DNA from 3 places in the Providencia sp. PROV004 genome. Region 2 is predicted to be linked to each of the others. Evidence: predicted binding sites of a transcription regulator. Region 2 holds the regulator's gene; each other region holds the start of a gene.
What was found. The regulator PurR, encoded in region 2, represses purine synthesis genes. The targets are predictions, from matches to a motif close to CANGCAAACGTTTGCNTG.
Positions count from the first base shown of each region.

Region 1: a site for PurR is predicted at 4,773-4,790, ahead of purT (formate-dependent phosphoribosylglycinamide formyltransferase). Genes of this name have one in related genera too.
Region 3: a site for PurR is predicted at 3,341-3,358, ahead of gltS (sodium/glutamate symporter). Genes of this name have one in related genera too.

Region 1 covers NZ_CP042859.1:1,166,030-1,173,819, reverse strand. The annotation lists gene FVA69_RS05165 (carbon starvation CstA family protein) at 49-2,202, opposite strand; gene FVA69_RS05160 (WG repeat-containing protein) at 2,636-3,088, opposite strand; gene purT (formate-dependent phosphoribosylglycinamide formyltransferase) at 3,553-4,731, opposite strand; gene rarD (EamA family transporter RarD) at 4,857-5,783, opposite strand; gene FVA69_RS05145 (aminoimidazole riboside kinase) at 5,953-6,900, opposite strand; gene FVA69_RS05140 (glycoside hydrolase family 32 protein) at 7,104-7,790, shown strand, end outside.
Region 2 covers NZ_CP042859.1:2,762,031-2,769,820, forward strand. The annotation lists gene rnt (ribonuclease T) at 52-696, shown strand; gene FVA69_RS12435 (Grx4 family monothiol glutaredoxin) at 796-1,143, opposite strand; gene sodB (superoxide dismutase [Fe]) at 1,623-2,201, shown strand; gene purR (HTH-type transcriptional repressor PurR) at 2,642-3,667, shown strand; gene punR (DNA-binding transcriptional activator PunR) at 3,677-4,582, opposite strand; gene punC (purine nucleoside transporter PunC) at 4,705-5,931, shown strand; gene FVA69_RS12460 (helix-turn-helix transcriptional regulator) at 6,243-7,001, shown strand; gene FVA69_RS12465 (putative quinol monooxygenase) at 7,026-7,298, shown strand; gene FVA69_RS12470 (riboflavin synthase) at 7,512-7,790, opposite strand, start outside.
Region 3 covers NZ_CP042859.1:283,479-291,268, forward strand. The annotation lists gene FVA69_RS01270 (AsmA family protein) at 21-1,775, opposite strand; gene FVA69_RS01275 (uracil-xanthine permease family protein) at 1,902-3,290, opposite strand; gene gltS (sodium/glutamate symporter) at 3,526-4,740, shown strand; gene recG (ATP-dependent DNA helicase RecG) at 4,838-6,919, opposite strand; gene trmH (tRNA (guanosine(18)-2'-O)-methyltransferase TrmH) at 6,935-7,648, opposite strand; gene spoT (bifunctional GTP diphosphokinase/guanosine-3',5'-bis pyrophosphate 3'-pyrophosphohydrolase) at 7,671-7,790, opposite strand, start outside.

The DNA of each region.
Region 1 (7,790 bases), 1.6 Mb from region 2:
TTTCATTTACCGAACATCTTCCGATGTTCAATTTCGTTGAAGGGTGACTTAATGTGAAGATGAAACTTTCACGCCCTCTTTAGGTACAGGAACATAAGGTGTTTCTTTGTCTGTACGCTCTGGGTTTTTGTGCGCTTTCATCCCAACGCGAATACCATAGAAAATGATACCGTAGACAACCACCAAGAATAGAATACTCAGCCCTGCGTTGGTGTAGTTATTAATAATAATGTGATTCATATTAGTAATTTCTTGTGCAGTTAACTCTGCACCACCTGCCACAATCTTATCTTTATAAGATTTCGCTAAGTATAGGAATCCTTCCAGTTGTGGGTTATCACTGAATAATTTCAGTCCCAATGCCCAAGTTGTACAGATTAATAGCCATACTGCAGGTAATACAGTCACCATAATGTATTTACTGCGTTTCATCTTAATCAGCACTACTGTACTCAAGACTAAAGCAACTGCTGCTAACATTTGGTTCGAGATACCGAACAGAGGCCATAAGCTCTTAACACCGCCCAGTGGGTCAACAACACCTTGATACAATAAATAACCCCACAGCCCAACACAACCAGCTGTACCTATGATACCAGCAACCAGTGAATCTGTTTTCTTCAAGAATGGAACAAAGTTACCCAATAAATCTTGCAGCATAAAGCGGCCTGAACGAGTCCCTGCATCCAATGCGGTTAAGATAAACAGAGCTTCAAACAGAATACCAAAGTGATACCAGAAGCCCATATTTGCCGCAGGCATGATTTCATGGAAAACATACGCAATACCTACCGCTAATGTCGGCGCACCACCAGCACGGTTTAACACTGACGGCTCACCAATATCTTTCGCTGTTTGCATGATTTGCTCAGGTGAAATCACAAAGCCCCATGAACTCACTGTAGCGGCTGCATGAACAGACACATCTTTGAGCTGAGCCATGATAGCTGCGCCATCTGGACCACCCAGTTCATGTAAGTTAGGCATAGTAATACCTAACGCTGCTGGTGGTGTATTCATTGCAAAATACAAGCCTGGTTCGATAATAGAAGCCGCTACCAGTGCCATAATCGCAACAAATGACTCCATTAACATTGCACCATAACCGATGTAACGCGCATCTTTTTCGTTTGCTAATAACTTAGGTGTTGTCCCTGAGGAAATAAGCGCATGGAAACCGGATACCGCACCACAAGCGATGGTAATAAACAAGAATGGGAATAGAGTACCTTTCCAAACAGGACCTGAACCATCAACAAATTGCGTCACTGCTGGCATTTTTAATTCAGGGTTTAGAATAACGATACCAATCGCTAAACCAACAATAACCCCAATTTTCAAGAATGTCGCTAAATAGTCACGAGGCGCTAAAATTAGCCATACAGGTAATAATGCAGAGACAAATGCATAACCCACTAACGCGTAAGTAATCGTCGTGTCTTTGAATGTCAGTGCTGGGCCCCAGTATGGGTCGTGAGCAATCACGCCACCAAACCAGATAGAGGCAACTAACAAGACGATACCAATGACTGAAACCTCACCAACACGCCCTGGTCGGATATATCGCATATATATCCCCATAAATAAGGCGATTGGTACCGTTGAGACAACAGTAAAGACACCCCATGGGCTTTCTGCCAAGGCTTTCACCACAATCAATGCTAATACAGCAAGGATAATGATCATGATTAGGAAGCACCCAAAGAGCGCCAGCGTTCCCGGAATCGGGCCAAGCTCCTCTTTAACAATTTCCCCTAATGATGCACCATTACGACGTGATGAAATAAATAACACCATGAAATCTTGCACTGCACCGGCTAACACAACCCCCGCAAGCAGCCATAAGGTGCCGGGTAAATAGCCGACTTGCGCCGCAAGAACGGGTCCGACTAATGGCCCCGCCCCTGCAATCGCGGCAAAGTGGTGACCAAATAGAACGTTTTTATTTGTCGGAACATAGTTTAACCCGTCATTATTAATGACGGCTGGAGTCGCACGTGTTTCGTCCAGCTTCATCACTTTTTTAGCGATATATAAGCTGTAATAACGATATGCTATGAGATACACCGCCACAGAAGCGACGACAATCCAAAGAGCACTGATGTGCTCACCACGCCTGAGTGCAACTACCCCCAGACAGACCGCACCGATTATCCCAAGGATCATCCACGGAATGTGCTTTAAAATACCATTTTTGTTCATAGAACACCCTTCTGAGGTAAAACGAACATGCCATTGATTTTGTATTAGCCATCATAAAAAACGATATCACTGTGTTTTCGTTGCTTATCATTTATCGTTGATGGGTTTTTAATTGGCAGTGGTTGAACTGTATTGAATCAAAAAATTGAGCTCTGCCATGGTGTATATGGTATGAAATTACACTCAGCAAATGACTAAAGTTATGCTAAGTGGTGCCATATGGAATTAAGCGGTTTGTTTTTTACTTTGAATGGTTTTTAGGGAGGTCAAATGAGCTTAAAAACGTGATCTGCATTACAATTTCAATTTGTTTTCAATAAGTTAAAAAAATGAAGTATGCATGGTTAAAATGATGTTTATTGTGAATAAATTTCACTAATAACGTAAAAACCTAAAGCTGAGTTACCTGAAACCTTATGATATCTATATACGTTTAGCGTGTAATCGTAGTCCAATTACCACCAACCCACCAACTGTGCTCACCATCAGTTTGTGTTTCACATCCGATACCGACTTTCGCTTTCCCTGCTTTAAAGGGATATGCGCAATCATAAATTGCATCAATCACGACTTCCCCTGATATCGCATCTGCAAAACCAATTTTATTTTCTTTACGAATTCGGTATACCCCGTCCTGTGCTTCATCTGGCCAGTTGTCAAAATAATAAAGCTGGTAAACTTCTTGCCCTTTCTGGTCAAAAACAGCCAAACCGCTATTTGGTCGTTCACCTAAGCAATACTTAAATGATGATTGCGGTTCAAAACACTCGATTTTATCTTTTTCATTCGCCACCCATAAGCTAAATTGTTGTTCAAGATTTTGTGCTGTTGATAAAAAAGACATTAATCCTAATGACATTAAGCCAGCGACATAACGAACCATCATCACTTTCCTTATTCTACTTTTACGCCGGATTATAGTAAGAAGTGGAGCGCATCAATCTTACTCCAATAAATACTCGCTTATTAAAGATAGCGGATATCTCTTTCAATGAAACTAGGAATAAGGGTAAATAAAATCTTGTACAAGAATAACCTTAAGATTCAAATTAGTAAGAATTCAGCCCCAAGAAGATGCATTTAAAAATATTTACGTAACTCAAAATGCTAATGGGGTTAAGTTAGTCAATAAGCTACCTTACTCTATCAATCTGGCTGGATTAGCGATTAATAATAATTTCTTTAATGACGAGCACTTTAACGGGGCTATTGGCATTCAATTATTAGGTGGAATCCCCGTTATTAGTGCCAATCAAACCCCATTAGCCAAGCCAGATGCAACCTCAATTATTTGGGATAATATAAAAAGCAGTAACGAAACAAAAATGTTCAGCACTAACTTCATTAAAATCAACCAGAAACACACACTGTATTAGCGGTTTTTTGCGCCAGCTCTAATGCACTTTCAATCGAATCTGCAATTGCCAAAGCAACACCTAACCGGCGAGTTCCTGCAATTTCAGGTTTACCAAATAACCGTAATTGAGTATCCGATCCCAATGCTGCACCAATATTTGAAAAAATCACATTTTGGCTTTGTAAACTAGGTAAAATAACCGCGGATGCACTTGGTCCATATTGGCGGATCACACCGATTGGGAAGCCAAGAAATGCACGAACATGTAAAGCAAACTCAGATAAATTTTGTGAAATCAGCGTCACCATGCCTGTATCATGGGGACGAGGCGAAACTTCATTAAAAATAATATCGTCACCGCACACAAATAATTCAACACCAAATATTCCGTAGCCCCCCAGAGAGGTAACAATTTTCTCAGCAACATCCTGCGCTTTTTTCAACGCCACCTCACTCATGTACTGTGGCTGCCAAGACTCACGATAATCCCCTTTTTCTTGTCGATGCCCTACTGGCGCACAAAAGTGAATCCCATCCACGGCACTGACCGTTAATAATGTAATTTCAAAATCAAAATTAACCATTTTTTCAACAATTACACGGCCTTGACCTGCTCGACCACCTTCCTGTGAGTAATCCCAAGCTTGATTTAATTCGTCTCGAGAATGGATCACACTTTGCCCCTTCCCTGACGAACTCATCACTGGCTTAACAATACAAGGAAAGCCGATTTTTTCTGCTGCTGCGATAAAATCGAGTTTACTGTCTACAAATTGATACTCTGATGTTGGTAATTTCAACTCTTCTGCGGCTAAGCGGCGGATCCCTTCTCTATCCATAGTAAGAACAATCGCTTTCGCAGACGGAACCACTTTTTGTCCTTGTTGTTCCAGTTCCATTAATACCTGTGTCGCAATCGCTTCAATTTCAGGCACAATAATATCGGGTTTTTCAATTGAAACTATTTGCTTCAGCGCTTCGCCATCAAGCATGTTTATTGTATAGCTACGGTGTGCAATATGCATCGCTGGCGCATTATCATAGCGATCAACCGCAATGACTTCGATGCCCAACCGTTGACATTCAATCGCAACTTCCTTGCCTAACTCTCCAGCACCTAACAACATGACTTTTGTTGCAGATTTACACAGCGCAGTACCTAATTGATTCATGATTGATAACCTTACCGACAAAAAAGTTACTGCCAATTATATACGCAACCGTTTGCTTTTGCTATCGAGGAAAAAATTCCATAAGACAATAATCTTATAAACTATTGATAATGATGGTTAACTATTTAATCTAATGGTGTTTTGTCACGCCCAGTAATAAAAGGTTCTTTATGAGAAAATTTAATATACTGTTTGCGTAAGATTGCTAACACACAAAATATTAAACCAATCCAAATAAGTGAGAAACTAATGCCTTTGACCCAATCAAATAGCTCATTAAATAAAAATACGGCTAATAAGAATTGAATTGTTGGTTCTATATATTGTGCTAAACCTATTACCGTTAATGACGTTCGTTTAATTGCCGCAGTAAAAAAGAGCAAAGGAATGATCGTGACTGGAGCCGCTAACATATAAAGAACTTTAATTTGCCAATCCCCTTGCGCCACAGCGCTTAAACCATTAGAAGCTAACCACCAAGAGATCGCTATTGCAATGGGCAGCAACCAAAGCGCTTCTAGAAATAAAGACGTAATCACATCAAATCGAATAAATTTACGGATTAATCCATATACCGCAAAAGCACTCCCCATAACTAACGCTAAAATAGGTAATTCACCATACTGCCAAATTTGGTAACCAACCCCCGCACAAATAAAAATAACAGCCATTTTTTCTGCAAAAACAAGCCGTTCGCGAAGAAACAAAACACCAAGTAGAATAGAGAATAATGGGTTAATAAAATATCCAAGACTCGCGGCTAACACCTGTCCGTGAGTTAATGCGTAGGTAAATGTTGTCCAAGATATCGCCATAACCGACGAACTAAATAAACACAAAATTATCGACCGTTTATCAGACCATACCTCGCGCCATAAAGATTTATTTTTAATAATTAAGCGAACAAAAAAAAGTATAGGCACAGACCAAATAAGACGTTCTGCAAGTAGCTCTAAAGGTTCCGCTCCGGGAAGTAAACGATAAAATAATGGTGTGATTCCCCATAAGATATAGGAAAAAATAGCAAGAGCTACTCCCGAGCGAAGCAACATAATTTATCCACAATAAATCTGATTAAATAATATTAGCTACTTATCATACGCCAAAATGCAAAAAATAAAACTTATCAACATCATAATATAGGTTGAATTATATCAAGTATTCTTAAAATAAAAGGTAACTATATCGCTACCTTTTATTTACTCGCTGCATATATATTCATCAAAAAACATCACGCTGATGTAATGGTGGTTGCTGCTGCATAAATGCATATAATTCCTCTTGTGTCGGCGCTGCGGCAATAGCACCTTTTTTGGTTGTCGCCAATGCACCACAAGCAGTAGCTTGCGAAATGACCTTCATCAGCCCCTCTTTTTCATTGACTAGCCCATATTGTGAAATGGCCGCCAACAACCCCGCCATAAATGCATCGCCAGCCCCTGTGGTATCAATACTTTCTACTAAATAAGCACTTACGGCCATTTGAACCAAAGAAGTGAACACCTGACAACCTTTAGCCCCTTGAGTAACAATTTTTAATTGGGCAGGATAGCCTTGCAATTTGGCGATTGCATTTTCAAAACGACTTTCTTGCGTTAACCACAGCAGCTCATCATCAGAAAGTTTTAAAATATCCGCTCGTTTTGCAAAATTATCAACAACTTGGTGCATTTCATCGGGATCAGACCACATTTGTGGACGAATATTAATATCAAAACTCAGTAACCCACCAGCGAGTTTTAGTTGTTCGATAGCTGTTGATAGAGACGCTCTACATTGGTGATGCACTAGAGCTAATGAGCAAAAATGCAAAATATCATGACCAAATTGCGGTAAGTTATTTGTCGTTAAAAATTGGTCAGCCGAAGGAGAAACTAAAAAAGAAAATTCACGTTCTCCGTTTTCATGCAACGAGACGAGAACAGTACTTGTTTTATACTTTTCATCAAATTCCATCGCACTCGTATCAACCCCTATATCAAATAAGGTTTTTTGCATGAAATGCCCGAAAGCTTCTTCACCGACTCGTCCAATAAAACCACTATTTTGCCCTAAGCGTGCAACCCCAGCGGCGACATTTACAGGCGCACCACCAGCACAAGCTTCATATTGCATGTTTTGAAGAGGAATTAAATCAATAACTGCATCCCCTAATGCCCAAACTTTCATTATATCTCCTTTGCGAGTTTTATATTTTTAACCTTTATTCTTATTCATAAATAACACATTACCAACTCATGAAAATAAAACTAGTAAACGCAAACTGTTAACGTTAACATTAAGTATAAAGAAGCCAGCAAATAAACGCACCTATTATTGAATTTCATGTGCCCATTTTGTTATCGCGATCGAAAAATGTTCAGGAAGCCATAATGAAAAAACAACTTGAATTAGCCAACGAAACCATCAAAACAGCAAGAGAAAACATGAACTTGCAGTTCTACCCACAATACCACCTTGCCCCTTATGTAGGCTGGATGAATGACCCTAATGGTTTGATCTATCACCAAGGACAATACCACGCTTTTTATCAACATCATCCATTTAGTGCGATTTGGGGTCCCATGCATTGGGGTCATGCAACAAGCACTGATATGGTCCATTGGCAACACCAACCCATTGCGTTAGCACCAAGTGAAGATTATGACCGAGATGGTTGTTTCTCAGGCTCCGCAATTAGTTACGATAACAAATTGTATTTGTTTTACACAGGCCATATCTGGTTAGCAAATCCAGGTGATGACAGCCAAATCATCCAATCACAGTGTGTTGCAATCAGTGAAGATGGTATTCATTTCGAAAAGAAAGGTGTTGTACTCCCTTCCCCTGATGGCTATATGCACTTTAGAGATCCTAAAGTTTGGCAACAAGATGGTAAATGGTGGATGGTGGTTGGTGCAAGAGACTCTCAAGATCAAGGGCAAATCCTCTTATTTAACTCTACTGACTTATTAAATTGGGATCAAAACTATCAAATCCTAGCAAAAACTGACGACAATAATGTTTATATGTGGGAGTGTCCTGATTTCTTTCCATTAGGCGAAAAATTTATTGCCCTT
Region 2 (7,790 bases):
CTGGTTTTGGCATAATGTCATCCAACTAGAAAACTAAAATCGAAAGTCCTAATGTCTGAAAAAAACAATCCAAACGCCCTAGTGAACCGCTTTAGGGGATACTATCCTGTCGTTATTGATGTTGAAACTGGTGGGTTTAATGCAAAAACTGACGGCCTGTTAGAAATTGCTGCCATCACCTTAAAAATGGATAAAGACGGCTGGCTCTCCATGGATGAAACATTGCATTTTCATGTAGAACCTTTTGAAGGGGCGAATCTTGAACCGTCCGCTCTTGCCTTCACCGGAATTGATCCAACAAACCCTCTACGCGGTGCTGTTAGCGAATATGACGCCCTTCATGCGATATTTAAAGTCATTCGCAAAGGAATGAAAAACACAGATTGTAATCGCGCAATTATTGTCGCTCATAATGCTAATTTTGATCACAGCTTTGTCATGAATGCGGCCGAGCGAGCAGGTTTAAAACGTAATCCTTTCCATCCATTTGCGACCTTCGATACTGCAGCACTGAGTGGCCTTGTATTTGGTCAAACAATTCTGGCAAAAGCTTGTGTTTCTGCGGGTATCCCATTCGATGGTAAACAAGCTCATGGCGCACTGTATGATACGAATCGCACGGCTTTGCTATTTTGTGAAATCGTTAATAAGTGGAAAAAATTGGGTGGTTGGCCAATTATTGAAGACAGTCAATAATCTTTTAGTAAATCACCATGACAGAAAAAACCGTATTTGATGTAAAGCAAAAATGCCTTCGTCAAATACGGTTTTTACGTCTTTTATTTGTGGCTTAATTTAGTCTGCGCTAGCTTCATCTGCTGGACGATATTTATCCGCAGTTTCTTTGATTAGAGACTGGAGCTCACCACGCTGGAACATTTCCATGATGATATCACAGCCACCGACCAGCTCACCATCCACCCATAATTGTGGAAAAGTCGGCCAGTTTGCGTATTTTGGCAATTCAGCGCGAATATCTGGGTTTTGTAAGATATCAACATAAGCAAAACGCTCACCACAAGAAGACAGAGCTTGTACTGCTTGAGCAGAAAAACCACAGCTCGGAAGTTTAGGAGAGCCTTTCATATATAATAAAATTGGGTTTTCTTTAATTTGGCGCTCAATTCTTTCAATAGTTGTCATTTTTAACTTCCTTAAAACAAAGATGCAGGTTTGCAGTCAGCCGGTAACTGAGAGTCTACCGCAACTTAACAGAATACATTGACTGATATAATAAGAAACTGAATTGTTTCATACAATATGCCAGTTTTATAGGGGCATTACTATAGCATTCCAAAAAGCAAAAAGGCATCTTTTCTATCTTCTCTTTACCTAAGTCAAACAAGCAGCTATTTCTAGTTAAAAATGCATATTTGATATATTCAGGTCATCTATTCGGAATATCCATATGATTTCTATGTGTAACTCCCCTATTTATTTGTTAACATTTGAGTAACGCTATTACCTTTACCTTTGTAAGGTTTAACGTGTTATCATTAATATATTAAATATCATATCGCCGATAGGCGAAACTCTAATGATAAGCAGTAACCGACTATTTCGCTCATTTTAAGAGCAAACACCCTAAGTTTTTTGATATAAAAGCAATCAAGGAGTACGAAATGTCATTTGAACTACCCGCTTTACCGTATGCAAAAGATGCTTTAGAACCTTATATCTCAGCTGAAACCTTAGAATATCACTATGGTAAGCACCATAACACGTACGTTGTTAACTTAAATAACCTAATCAAAGGCACTGACTTTGAAGGAAAATCTTTAGAAGAAATTATCAAAACTTCTGAAGCCGGAGTTTTTAACAACGCAGCACAAGTTTGGAATCACACTTTCTATTGGAATTGCTTAGCGCCAAATGCAGGTGGTGAACCAACAGGTAAAGTAGCTGATGCAATCAATAAATCATTCGGTTCTTTCGCTGAATTTAAAGCTCAATTTACTGATGCAGCAACCAAAAATTTTGGTGCAGGTTGGACATGGCTGGTGAAAAAAGCAGATGGTAGCCTTGCTATAGTGAATACATCTAACGCTGCAACACCTATTTCTGGTGATGATAAGCCCGTGTTAACTGTTGATATTTGGGAGCACGCTTACTATATCGATTACCGTAACGCTCGCCCTAAATATTTAGAAAACTTCTGGGCACTGGTTAACTGGAAATTTGTGGAAGAAAATTTAGCATAACAATTTCTGCTTGTTGCTAAGTTTAGATACTGCAAGGGCGAGATATACTCGCCCTTTTAAATTCACCCTACTCAAGGCTGAAATAAAATCAGAAAATATGCGCAGCAAGAAAGATAATTAATGCTAATGAGCCCAGCGCAGCAAGCAATCCATATTTAACATCTGTATCCATGAGTTCCTCTCATTCTAATGTAATTGAATTAATAAATAACCATGAAACAATAAAGGTTATTAAGTATACATATCCAAAAAAGTAAAACTAGTGTCTATATCACATGTTATAACATCAATTATTTCTTTCGTTTTTGCGCTAGATCAGACAAAATCGACAACAAATCGCTAAATTATTGCCAGCAAAGGATCAATGCATCAATATGCAGGTAATTTTTTAACAAGAATTCTTATAGAGACCGGTTATTGGTCAGGAGTTTTTTTCCCCCATGGCAACGATTAAAGATGTGGCGAAGCGCGCTGGCGTATCTACCACAACCGTATCCCATGTTATTAATAAAACGCGCTTTGTAGCTGATGACACTAAGGCTGCGGTTTGGGCTGCAATTAAAGAGCTCAATTATTCGCCAAGTGCGGTTGCCCGTAGTTTAAAAGTTAACCACACAAAGTCGATTGGGTTGTTAGCAACTTCCAGTGAAGCGCCTTACTTCGCTGAGGTGATCGAATCTGTTGAAAATAGCTGTTATGAAAAAGGCTATACGCTGATTCTTTGTAATTCTCATAACAATTTGGGAAAACAAAAAGCGTATTTACAGATGCTAGCACAAAAGCGCGTTGATGGCTTACTTGTGATGTGTTCCGAGTACCCTGATACCTTAATTGGTATGCTAGAAGATTACCGCAATATCCCAATGGTAGTCATGGACTGGGGAACTTCTCGTGGCGATTTTACAGATAGCATTATTGATAACTCGTTCCATGGTGGATACCTAGCAGGTCGCTATTTAATTGACCGTGGGCATCGCGATATTGGAGTGATCCCTGGTTCACTTGAAAGAAATACAGGTATTGGACGTTTAACTGGCTTCAAAAAAGCAATGGAAGAGGCCAAAATTACACTAAAAGAAGAATGGATAGTTCAGGGGGATTTCGAACCTGAGTCTGGCTATAAAGCAATGACGCAAATTTTAAGCCATAAACAGCGCCCTACCGCTGTATTTTGTGGTGGTGATATCATGGCAATGGGAGCAATTTGTGCCGCTGATGAAATGGGATTACGTGTTCCACAAGATATTTCAATCATTGGCTATGATAATGTGCGAAATGCGCGCTATTTTACACCGGCATTGACCACAATCCACCAACCCAAAGAGCGTTTAGGGCAAATGGCCTTCACAATGCTGCTCGATCGTATCGTCAATAAGCGCGAAGATGCTCAAACAATCGAAGTCCACCCTCGCCTTGTAGAACGTCGTTCTGTTGCAGATGGTCCATTTATCGATTACCGCCGATAGTACGAATAACTAGGTTGAAAGCCACTCTGCGTTAAGCGTTTCGTTATCGCCAAGGTAATCTAACAACCAGCTGAGCGCTGGTGATGTATTATTTTCCACCCAAGTTAAACAGCAAGGACTGGGTGGAAAAGGCTGCGCTAATGATAGTTCAACTAATTGGCCGTTTTCACAAAGCGGAGCCGCTCGATGCTCAGGTACCATCCCAACACATAACCCATTAACTAAACAAGCTAAGCCATTTTCCCAGTAAGGCACAACAAGCCGACGCTGGTTATCAAGAGCCCAAGTATCACGTTTGGGTAGGTTACGTGAAGTATCTTCAAGGCACAAACTAGGGTACTCTCTCATTTGATCATCGGTCAGTTTTTCACCTATTCTGGCTAATGGGTGCTCTGGGCTTGCAACACACATCCACGACATAAAACCCATATCACGGAAACTATACCTTTCACCAATTGGAGATGCTCGAGTCGCACCAATCGCAACATCTACACGCCCATCAGCAAGTGCATCCCACACCCCATTAAACACCTCTGGATGAATAAAGAGTTCGATATCAGGAAAATGACGATAAAAATCAAGAATTAGCTGTTCTGTCCGCTGTGGTTTGACAATACAATCAACGGCAATACTAAATTGACCACGCCAACCATTCGCAACTTGCTGACACTGGTGACGAGTATCTGTCATTTTTTTGATAACAGAACGGCTCTCCTTAATAAATATCGCCCCAGCTTCCGTTAGCACAACATCACGATGTCGACGCTCAAACAGAGGAACCGCAAGCCATTCTTCAACTTGCTTAACGGTATAGCTGATTGCAGAAGGTACACGGTGCAATTCTTCAGCAGCACCACTAAAGCTTCCAGTTCGAGCAACTGCATCAATCACTTCGAGTGCATGCGCAGACCACATAACTTCTCCTTTCAAAAATTTTGATAACAAGATCCAAATATTACCGTTTCACAACCTAAAAAAATAGCCTATACAATGGCGTCATCATTAACATTTTTTTAAATATCAGATAAGTAATAATTATGTCGAATACTGTGAAAAAAAACGCCCCTGGATTTATGGTGTACCTTGCAGGACTTAGCATGCTGGGGTTTTTAGCCATTGATATGTATTTACCTGCATTTGGTGCTATGCAAGACACCCTGCATACATCCGAAGGCGCGATCAGTGCTTCTCTCAGTATCTTTTTAGCTGGTTTTGCCTTCGCTCAGCTATTATGGGGGCCATTATCAGACAAACTTGGCCGTAAGCCTGTTCTCATTGTGGGCTTAACTATTTTCATTTTAAGTAGCTTAGCTATTTATTGGGTGGAAACCGCAACACAGCTATTAACACTACGTTTTTTACAGGCGGTTGGAGTCTGCTCCGCGGCTGTTTTGTGGCAAGCACTAGTTATCGACCGCTATGATGAAGCAAATACCCAAAAAGTTTTTGCTTCTATTATGCCGCTAGTCGCGCTATCCCCTGCTTTAGCGCCATTATTAGGTGCATGGGTTCTTGAGCACCAAACATGGGAAGCAATTTTCCTGATCCTAATGGCGGTGGGTATATTACTTTTATTACCAACGCTCTTTTTGAAAAATGTTTCAGTTAAAACAATAACTGATGACAACCAACCACAAGCTAAGATTTCTTTCTCAAATTTGCTCAGTTCCCCTGTTTTCAGCGGCAACGTACTAGTTTATGCATCCTGTAGTGCAGGTTTCTTCGCTTGGCTAACAGGTTCTCCCTTTATTTTACGCAATATGGGCTTCAATCCTGCTGATATTGGTTTGAGTTATATTCCACAAACTCTAGCCTTCATTATTGGTGGATATGGCTGCCGTATTTTATTAGCAAAAATCCGAGCAGAAACAATATTTCCATTGTTACTTCTTGGTTACGCGCTAAGCATGTCCATTTTATTTATCATGGCTATCTATACCACACCATCATTAACCATGATCTTGATTCCATTCTGCTTTATGGCAGCAATGAATGGAGCCTCTTACCCAATTGCAGTATCTAAAGCACTAAATACATTTCCTAGTGCGAGTGGTAAAGCAGCTGCGTTACAAAATGCCTTACAATTAGGGCTATGTTTTTTAGCAAGCCTACTTGTTTCTGCCTTGACCTTCGATCCATTGTTGGCAACAACCGGGGTCATGGCAGTCACAATTATTCCAATGGCCATTGGCTATTTTATGCAACGTTGTGCCAGCAAAAACAATCAAACTCTTAAGCAAGTCGATTACCATGCGAATTCATAAAGTGTAGTTTACTGAATCAACCATGCCGATAAGACTCGGCATGGTTTTTATTTTAGTGAATTCAAGAAAATGTTCCTTCAGTGTATAGCACTTGTGAGGATACGGTAATATTTATTAAGTATGTTGCTATATAACCCATTATTCTTAACTTACAACCCCTAATATTCTCTCATCAATTTTCTTTATTCAAAGCGGATTTCACTAAAAAATAAGGCTTTTATTTTGTCATCTACTAAGATATAGATATTTCTTGGTTAATTTTCTTGTTAAAAAACGTTATCATTGCGACATTAAATAATGAGTGCTCAAAAATGATGTTAAAACAGTATTATCCACCAGATGAATTAAAATCCTTTGTTAGTTCTATTTTGATAATCAAAGAGTTTACAGAGGCAATTAAAATTTTCCCTGGAACTGGTGCTGAAATCTGGGTTTCATCAGATGCTTTTTGCATGACAACAGAGAGCGACTCAGTCGCAGACTCATACCAACTTATTATTCCTAGGGTTAATACGTTTACTGCTAGCCCCAATCATTCTAAAGTCATGGTATTACGTATTCGTCATGATGCCTTACGTTTTTTACTACCTCAAAGCACACTAAATTATACGGATAAACCCATCGCATTGAGTGGCATATGGGAAGACCGCTGGTTTGAAGCTTTAGCTAATTCTTCATTTAAAGAGCTGTTAGAGTGTTTTAATAAGACAAAAGCCAAGAAAAAACCTCATTTCATAGATGAAATCTTAGAGTTGCTATATCGTAACCCAACTAAAAAAATCACTGAAATTGCCGAAGAGACCGGCTTACATGTCCGTGTCATTCAAAAAGAGTTTCTAAAAGAATATGGTATTACGCCAAAAAGGTACCAGATCAATTGTCGCTTAGAACATGTTTTAAAAAGTATGGTAGTAGAACAAGACACCTACCGCTGGTTTGAAACAGGCTATTATGATCAATCCCACTTTTACCGTGATTTTAAAAGATACTTTACTATGACGCCGTCGGCATTTTTAAAATCGAGTTATTCGCTTTTTTACAATACAAAAACTAAGTACCCATTAAGATAGTTCTTAATACATAAGGAGAACGGAATGAGTATTGTTGTGTATGCCCAAATTACAACAGAAAGGACGGATGGGTATTTAACGAAAGAAATCGTTCGTGACTTAGCAAAACTAAGCCGCCGAGAGAAAGGATGCATTCAATATGATCTTATGGCTAAAGAGAATGGTTACATTGTTTTCGAGGAATGGGAAGACACTCAGGCATTAGAGATGCATAAAAATAGCCCTCATTTCAGGCGATTAGTTGAAGCAATTGAACGTGATAACGCCAGCTTTTCTGTCAATTTTAGTGAAAGATGATCTATTAATAATGAAAGCTAGAGCTAGTTGTCATTTTTGAGAATTTTAATCATCTTTATTTAATAGAACTTCATAACCTACATTCAAGAAACAAAGATTGAACGTGTTTCATTCAGGCTATAGCATAAACCATTATTGCTATAGCCTACCTGACTGTTTATGCCGCTATTTATCTTTCAAGCACGAAACACGGTTATTACTTTGCATGCCTATTTACTCTGTTTTTGCTGCGTCAGCCAATTCTTCTGCTTGTTGTAATAATCTTTCTTGTTCTTTTTGATTTAAAACACGCTCAACAGTATCAACAATCGCCTGAGTTTGTGGATCTATCTCAATATTTATTTTATCACCCAAACGTTTTTTACCTAATGTTGTTCTCTCTAATGTTTCAGGAATGAGATGCACACAAAAACGATTATTGATCACGTCACCGACAGTTAAACTAATACCATCAATCGCTACAAATCCTTTATGTAAAATGTATTTCATTAA
Region 3 (7,790 bases), 2.1 Mb from region 2:
CTATGAATTGACAGTTTTTATTAATTGCTAAGTGCGGGGAGCGGTTCTGCCAAAGAAGGCTCAGTAGGCTGCAAATCGGTTTCGGACTCTACTGAAGAGGTGACAACCCCGTTCACAACAGTACGGAATAGACGTTTACCTTGCAATGGTATGGCCATCAATTCCCCATTCAAACTTTTTTCCACTGATGGGGCGAGCAAATCACCTTGTAATGTTGCATCAAAGTCACCGATGACTTGAGCGGGGAAGCCTGTCCAACCCCATTGATTTAAATCAACGAGGTCAATATTAGAACCTGATGCTCTCAGTAAAAAGGGAACTTTTTTCGGTTCTTGCTTTACCAGCAAGCCAATTTTACTGATGCCTTTATCGGTACTGACCGTTAAGCTCACCGCCGCTGAGGATTTACCACTTTGACGTACTTCAATAAATGGCCGGCGTACGAGAACTTGGTTGATTGTGCCGCTATCTGCAGTAAATGTCGCTTTACCGCTCCAAATTCCCCACTGTTTTTGTTTAATCAAATCGACATTTTCGATATTGCCGCTTAGAGCGGTCAATTCGAAAGGAAATTGTGCCTGGATATTCATCAAAAGTGATTGAGAAAGGGTGAACTTTTTGATGTTTAAACCAGATAACCACGTTGGGGTTGGTTCTGCGAAGAAGGACAACCAATTTTCAGGTAAGGTATATAAGATACCCGCGAGTTTACCTTCGTCAATGGTTAGTATTTGATCATTACGTTGCCAAGACCCACTGAGATTAAAGACACCTTTATTATAGTAACCCGATAACTTATTGATATTAAGGCTGTCGCCATTGATACTTAGCTCACCAATTAAGGTACTCAGTTGCTGGTCTTTTACGACGAATTGGTCGACATTAAAGCTAATATTGCCTTTGGGATTAGTCCAGCTTCCTCTTAAGAAGCTGAGTTGGTCAATTTCGGTACTTAAGCCAGAAAGTGCCCAATCCCTTCCTTGGATATCAACGTTGGTTAATTCTACCTGTTTGACCTGCAGCGATTTTTCACTCGTTATTGCATCAAATAGTGAATCGAAATCAACATTATTTTCCCAGCCGACTTTATTCATGGTGAGGGAGTCAACCATGATAGAGCCATCGCTAAGTACCTTCCCAGCACCCGCAATATAGCCATTATTTAAGTAGGCACTTGCTTGGCTTATTTCTGTTCCTTGCTGCTGCAATTTACCAGTAATGGCAACATTCTTGAAGGAAAGGCCATTGAATTTTAATTGGTTAGAGGTAAATCGAAAATCACCGTAACCAAAAGGGGATTTTTCGGCTGGTTTCCAAGGGGTAATTCCTCCCGTGAAGCCAGTGACTTGCACAGTATCGTTGTCTTTTTTAAGCGTAATTTGGCTATTTTCAAATTGCAAAATATTTGCAGAAATAGGGAACAGCACCGTATTTGGTAAGACGGTTGTCGATAATGTTCCTTGAGTGATAACTAAACGTTTGATAGCCGTACCGCTAAATAGGTTTCGCCAATTAATATCAATTACGACTTGTCGTGAATCTAAAGAGAGATCGCTGTTTTTAGACGTTAATTTAACATCTTGGAAAATGAATTCACCGGGGTTAGAAAACTCATGTCCCATAATTCCTACATCAATATCGTAGTCGGTAAATTTACTTAAAAATTGACTGGAGTAGGATGCACCCCAACGGGTTTGTAGCCCGATATAAGTAAAAATAAACAATAGCAGCAGTAACAAAAGTGCATAGGTAGTAAATTTGATTAACCATTTCACAGTTTACTGCTCCTTTGGTTTGTGGACGAATAGACACAAAAAGAAACCGTCTAATATAGCGACAATTTAAGGATAGCATACAGAAAAACCGCCAGAATGTTCAACACTGGCGGCTAGAATGAAAGATTATTTTTCGAGAGGGAAGACTAAATTCAGAACAATTGCAGTTAAACCACCCGCAGCAATCCCCGAAGAAAATAATGTTTTTAGCCAGTCAGGTGCGAATTGTAAAATCAAAGGTTGTTGTGAAACGCCCATACCCACTGCGAGAGAAAGGGCGATAATCATAATTGCACGGCGATTGAGTGGCTCGCGAGAGACTATCCTTACACCTGAAGCGGCGATGGTACCAAACATCACAATGGTTGCTCCGCCCAGCACAGGTTCGGGAATTTGCTGCACGAAGCCTGCAACGGCAGGGAACAACCCTAATAACACCAACATTAAAGCGACAATGTAGCCGACATAGCGGCTTGCCACCCCAGTTAATTGGATAACACCGTTGTTCTGCCCAAAGCAAGAGTTAGGGAAAGTATTAAATACCGCAGAAACCATTGAATTCAAACCATTGGCGAGTACGCCACCTTTAATTCGTTTCATGTATAAAGGGCCACGAACAGGTTGTTCTGATACGTCAGAAGTGGCGGTAATATCACCTATCGTTTCTAAGGAAGTCACCATAAAAATAAGAATTAATGGGATCAACAGGTTCCAGTCGAATGATAAGCCATAATAAAAAGGCTCAGGGACAGTAATAATTGGCTGATTGGCTTCCACGGGTTGCGCATTTGGCAACATATCCATCCACCAAGCGGCAAGGTAGCCAACCGCCATCGCGATGACGAGAGAAGCAACGCGCAAGTAAGGGTTTTTCTGGCGATTCAAGAGGATAATAACGGCTAATACAATCCCCGCTAAAATCAAGTAATCAGGGGAACCAAAAGTATTGTCACTAATAGCACCATAGCCACCACCAATGGACGTTAATCCCACTTGAATTAAGGACAATCCAATAATCATCACGACCACGCCAGAGACCAATGGTGTGATAACGCGACGTGCTAAATGTAAGAAGCGTGAAAGAATGACTTCAGTGAGTGCGGCGACGAGTAAAGTACCAAACAAAGCTGCCATCATGGATGGGATATCAGCACCACCTTGCTTGAGTGCAACACCTCCCATAATTAAAGGTGCAACAAAGTTAAAACTGGTTCCTTGAATCGAAAGCAGGCCTGAGCCAATAGGGCCCCACGCGCGAATTTGAATTAAAGAGGCAATACCGGAGGCAAATAAAGACATACTGATGATGCGCTGAGTGTCGTGGGCTGGTAGCCCCAAAGCTTGGCAAATCAGCATTGCAGGGGTAATAACTGCGACAAACATCGCAAGAAGGTGTTGCCCGGCAGCAAACAAGGCTTGCGGCAGCGGTGGGCGGTCTTCTAATTTGTAGATGAGTTCGCTTTGCGTTTGTGTGGTCGCTTCAGTAGTTTGTTTTTCAGACGTCGCAGTATTCATTGCCTTCATTTCTCGCCAACAAAAAACGCATTGTAATGCGAGGAATTTAAAAAGCAATCGTTTGCGCGTAAAAAATATTGATCAATGTTAAATAAGGCTGTCACATTTTTATATCTTTTAACTTGTATTTATAACAGTTTTTTTTTCTAATCCTATAACCTGCTTTTGGCGTTTTAAGGAAGAAATTAACGTCTTACTAGTTTTTGATAATTTTAACAACAGACGAGGTACGTGAATGTATCATCTCGATGTCTACGGTACACTGGTAGCAGCTACCTTAGTATTATTGCTTGGGCGTAAACTGGTCAAATCAGTCCCTTTTCTTGAAAAATATACAATCCCTGAACCCGTTGCGGGTGGGTTGTTAGTTGCTTTTAGTCTTTTATTGCTTAAACAATTATTTGACTGGAGCCTTTCTTTTGACTTATCACTGCAAGAACCTATGATGCTGGCATTTTTTGCCACAATTGGTCTTAATGCCAACCTTGCAAGCTTGAAGGCTGGCGGTAAGGCATTGTTTATCTTCATTTTTGTAGTTGTCGGTTTATTACTTGTCCAAAATACAGTAGGGATTGCTCTTGCTGAATTATTGGGATTAGACCCTCTCATGGGGCTGTTAGCTGGCTCAATTACCTTATCCGGTGGTCATGGAACTGGTGCGGCATGGGGGAAAATTTTCACTGAAAATTATGGTTTCCAAAGTGCAACAGAAGTTGCAATGGCTTGTGCTACATTTGGGTTAGTTCTTGGTGGTTTAATCGGTGGACCTGTTGCACGTTTTCTAACGCGTAATATCCCAACGCCTGGAACGGCTGAAGATGATAAAGACGTTCCAACTGCATTTGAAAAGCCACAATCCGGCCGCATGATCACTTCAATGGTTTTAATTGAAACTATTGCATTGATCGCTATTTGCCTATTGGTGGGGAGCTTTATTGCAGGTCAGCTCGCTGACACGGTGTTCGCGTTACCTAAATTTGTGTGTGTATTATTTGTTGGGGTGATTTTAAGTAACAGCCTTTCTATCCTTGGCTTCTATCGCGTGTTTGACCGCGCAGTTTCTGTTATGGGGAACGTCAGCCTATCGTTATTCTTAGCGATGGCTTTGATGAGCTTGAAGTTATGGGAATTGGCGTCATTAGCAATTCCAATGATTGTCATTCTTGCAGTACAAGCCTGTGTGATGGCGGGATACGCTATTTTTGTCACTTTCCGTGTGATGGGCAAGAACTATGATGCTGCTATTTTAGCCGCTGGTCACTGTGGCTTTGGTCTTGGGGCTACACCAACAGCAATTGCGAATATGCAAGCAGTAACGGATAGGTTGGGTCCATCCCATCTTGCGTTCCTTGTGGTACCAATGGTTGGGGCTTTCTTTATTGATATTGTTAATGCGATAGTCATTAAATTGTATTTAATGTTGCCAATATTCCCAACGATTGCTGGGTAGTTTTTATTTAATAATAAATCAAGTAAAGCAGGTATTGCCGTGAAAATATTCACGGCAATTTTCATTTTAAGGAACGGATAAAAAGAAGATATAAGATTTAAGCGTGACTGTATTGTTCTCGCTCAGGTAACCAACGCTCAATAAGCTGTTGCGCATTCTCGGGGTAATTTTGTTGAATATGGCGTGCAAGGCGTTGCACTTCTGGCAACATATATTGGTCACGTAATAAATCAGCAACTTTAAATTCTGCATTTCCTGTTTGCCTAGTACCCAATAATTCCCCAGGCCCACGAATTTCGAGATCTTTTTGTGCGATAACAAAGCCGTCATTGCTGTCTCGCAACACTTGTAGTCTTTGTTTCGCGGTATGGGTTAGCGGGGTTTTGTACAGTAATACGCAGTGAGATGCGATAGCTCCTCGGCCGACTCGCCCTCTTAGTTGGTGCAACTGAGCTAAGCCAAGGCGCTCAGGGTTATCTATAATCATTAAACTTGCATTAGGGACATCAACGCCGACTTCAATGACCGTTGTAGCGACAAGCAGCTGAATTTCATTTCTTTTAAAGGCTGCCATAATACTTTGTTTTTCAGCAGGTTTCATCCGACCATGAACTAACCCTACTTTCAATTCAGGTAATGCCAGTGTGAGCTCTTCGCAGGTCACTTGAGCCGCTTGTGCTTCTAATAATTCCGAGTCTTCAATGAGCGTACAGACCCAATAGGCTTGGCGGCCTTCTTCAATACAGGCTTGACGAACGCGTTCAATAATATCGTTACGGCGAGTGTCTGGTATGGCGACAGTGGTGACAGGCGTTCGACCTGGAGGAAGTTCATCGATAACGGAGGTATCTAGGTCTGCATAAGCTGTCATCGCCAATGTACGTGGGATTGGCGTAGCGGTCATGATCAATTGATGAGGGTGATACCCTTGTTGTTCACCTTTTTCACGCAGAGCGAGCCTCTGATGAACGCCAAAGCGATGTTGCTCATCAATTATAACAAGCCCCAGAGCTTTAAAGCTCACTTGCTCTTGGAAAATAGCGTGTGTTCCCACTATCATCGCAACTTCTCCATTTGCGATAGCATCTTGCTGTGCCTGACGTGCCTTACCCTTTTGTTTACCTGCGAGCCAACCGACTTTAATGTCTAAAGGTTCTAACCATTGTTTGAACGTATTGGCATGTTGCTCTGCAAGAATTTCGGTAGGAGCCATCAAAGCCACTTGTTTGCCATTCTCGATGGCACAAACGGCTGCTAAGGCTGCAACGAGAGTTTTCCCTGATCCCACATCCCCTTGAATCAAGCGCATCATAGGGGCGTCTTTAGCGAGGTCTGCTTCAATTTCGCCAACAACACGGTTTTGTGCATTTGTTGGTGAAAACGGTAATTGCGCGAGTAACTGAGATTTTAACTGACCACTTGTCACTAAAGGTTCAGCATATAGGCGTTCGTTGCCTGCACGGATGGCTAGCATGCTGAGATGGTGAGCGAGTAGCTCTTCGAGGATTAACCGTTTTTGAGCTGGGTGGTGTCCTTTTTCAAGTTCACTCAAAGCAACATTCGGGGGAGGGTTGTGTAATAAGCGAATGGCATCTGGTAAGCTTATCATGCCCCGGCTAAGTTCTTCCGGTAATAACTCCTTTATGTTCCCACTATCGAGTAATCCTAGCGCTTGCTCCATGACTTTACGTAAAGTCACTTGGCGAACACCTTCAGTGGTTGGATAAACGGGTGTTAAGTTCTCTTGCAAGCTGATATTGCTAGTATCTTGCGAAACTTTATATTCAGGGTGAATTATTTCTGGCCCTGTATTTCCTCTGCGAACCTCCCCATAGGCAGTGACCTGTTTTCCTTCCGCTAAGTTATTTTTCATTGCCGCTGAAAAATTAAAAAAACGTAAAGTGAGGTTGCCTGTGCCATCGGAAATTAAGCAGGTCATCATTCTTTTGCGGCCAAATACGACTTTAGTTTGCAGTATTTCACCAGTAATCGTTGCAGTCGTGCCGGGTAGGAGATCTTTTATTTGATATAGACGGGTGTGGTCTTCATAGCGCAAAGGAAAATGGAGAAGAAGGTCTTGAACGGTGTTCAAACCGATTTTACGCATTTTTTCTGACTGGCTTGCTCCAATTCCGTGCAATGAAGTCAGTGAAATGGTATCAAGTAGCCCATTATTCATATTATTTCCTTTTATTTAACCAAACTGCTGTCTTTTCATTTTTTCGGTTAATTGCATTTGCGCCCACCACGTGTCATCAGCTTCAATTTGCCCTTGGTTATTGATAAATGGGCGAGGAAGTCCCTTACGTTTAGCAACTTCAGCCAGTACAGGATAACCGCCTTCAAATAACCAGGTTTGTTGCTCATCAGGTGAGAGTAGACAATGTTCACGCTCGTACATACCCGCTTGCTGCCGTTGCCTTTGGGCTTCATATAAAATCAACGCAGAAGCGACGGAAACATTCAAAGATTGCACCATGCCAGCCATTGGAATGATAATGTGTTTATCAGCCAATGCGAGGGCTTGTTGTGAAATCCCGGTTTTCTCTTGTCCCATCATAATACAAGTTGGCAAAGTATAATCAATTTCACGAAAATCAACGGCATGTTCCGACAAGTTAGTTGCCAAAACCTGCATGTTTTGTGATTTTATTTGGGAAATTGCTTCTTCGGTGGATGTGTGTGAAATAATTTTAACCCAGCTATTACTCCCTGCAGCAGAAGAAACGGACAGTTTGACTTGTTGGTCAGGCCAAATAGCATGAATTTGATGGATCCCTACGGCATCGGCACTGCGTACAATGGCAGAAACATTATGCGGTTTATGAATTTCTTCGAGGCAGAGAGTTAGGTCGGGCTGCCGCATCGCCATCATTTGGCAAATGCGGCGATAGCGGCGTTCATTCATAGTTATTAATTAGGTATGGTCGTTAATTACGGTTTCGGCTAACACGTAGAACGTCAGGCATAATACGGATTTTCCGCATTACGTTTGCCAATTGAACACGGTTTTTAGTCGTAAGGCGAATAAAGGCACAATATACACGGCC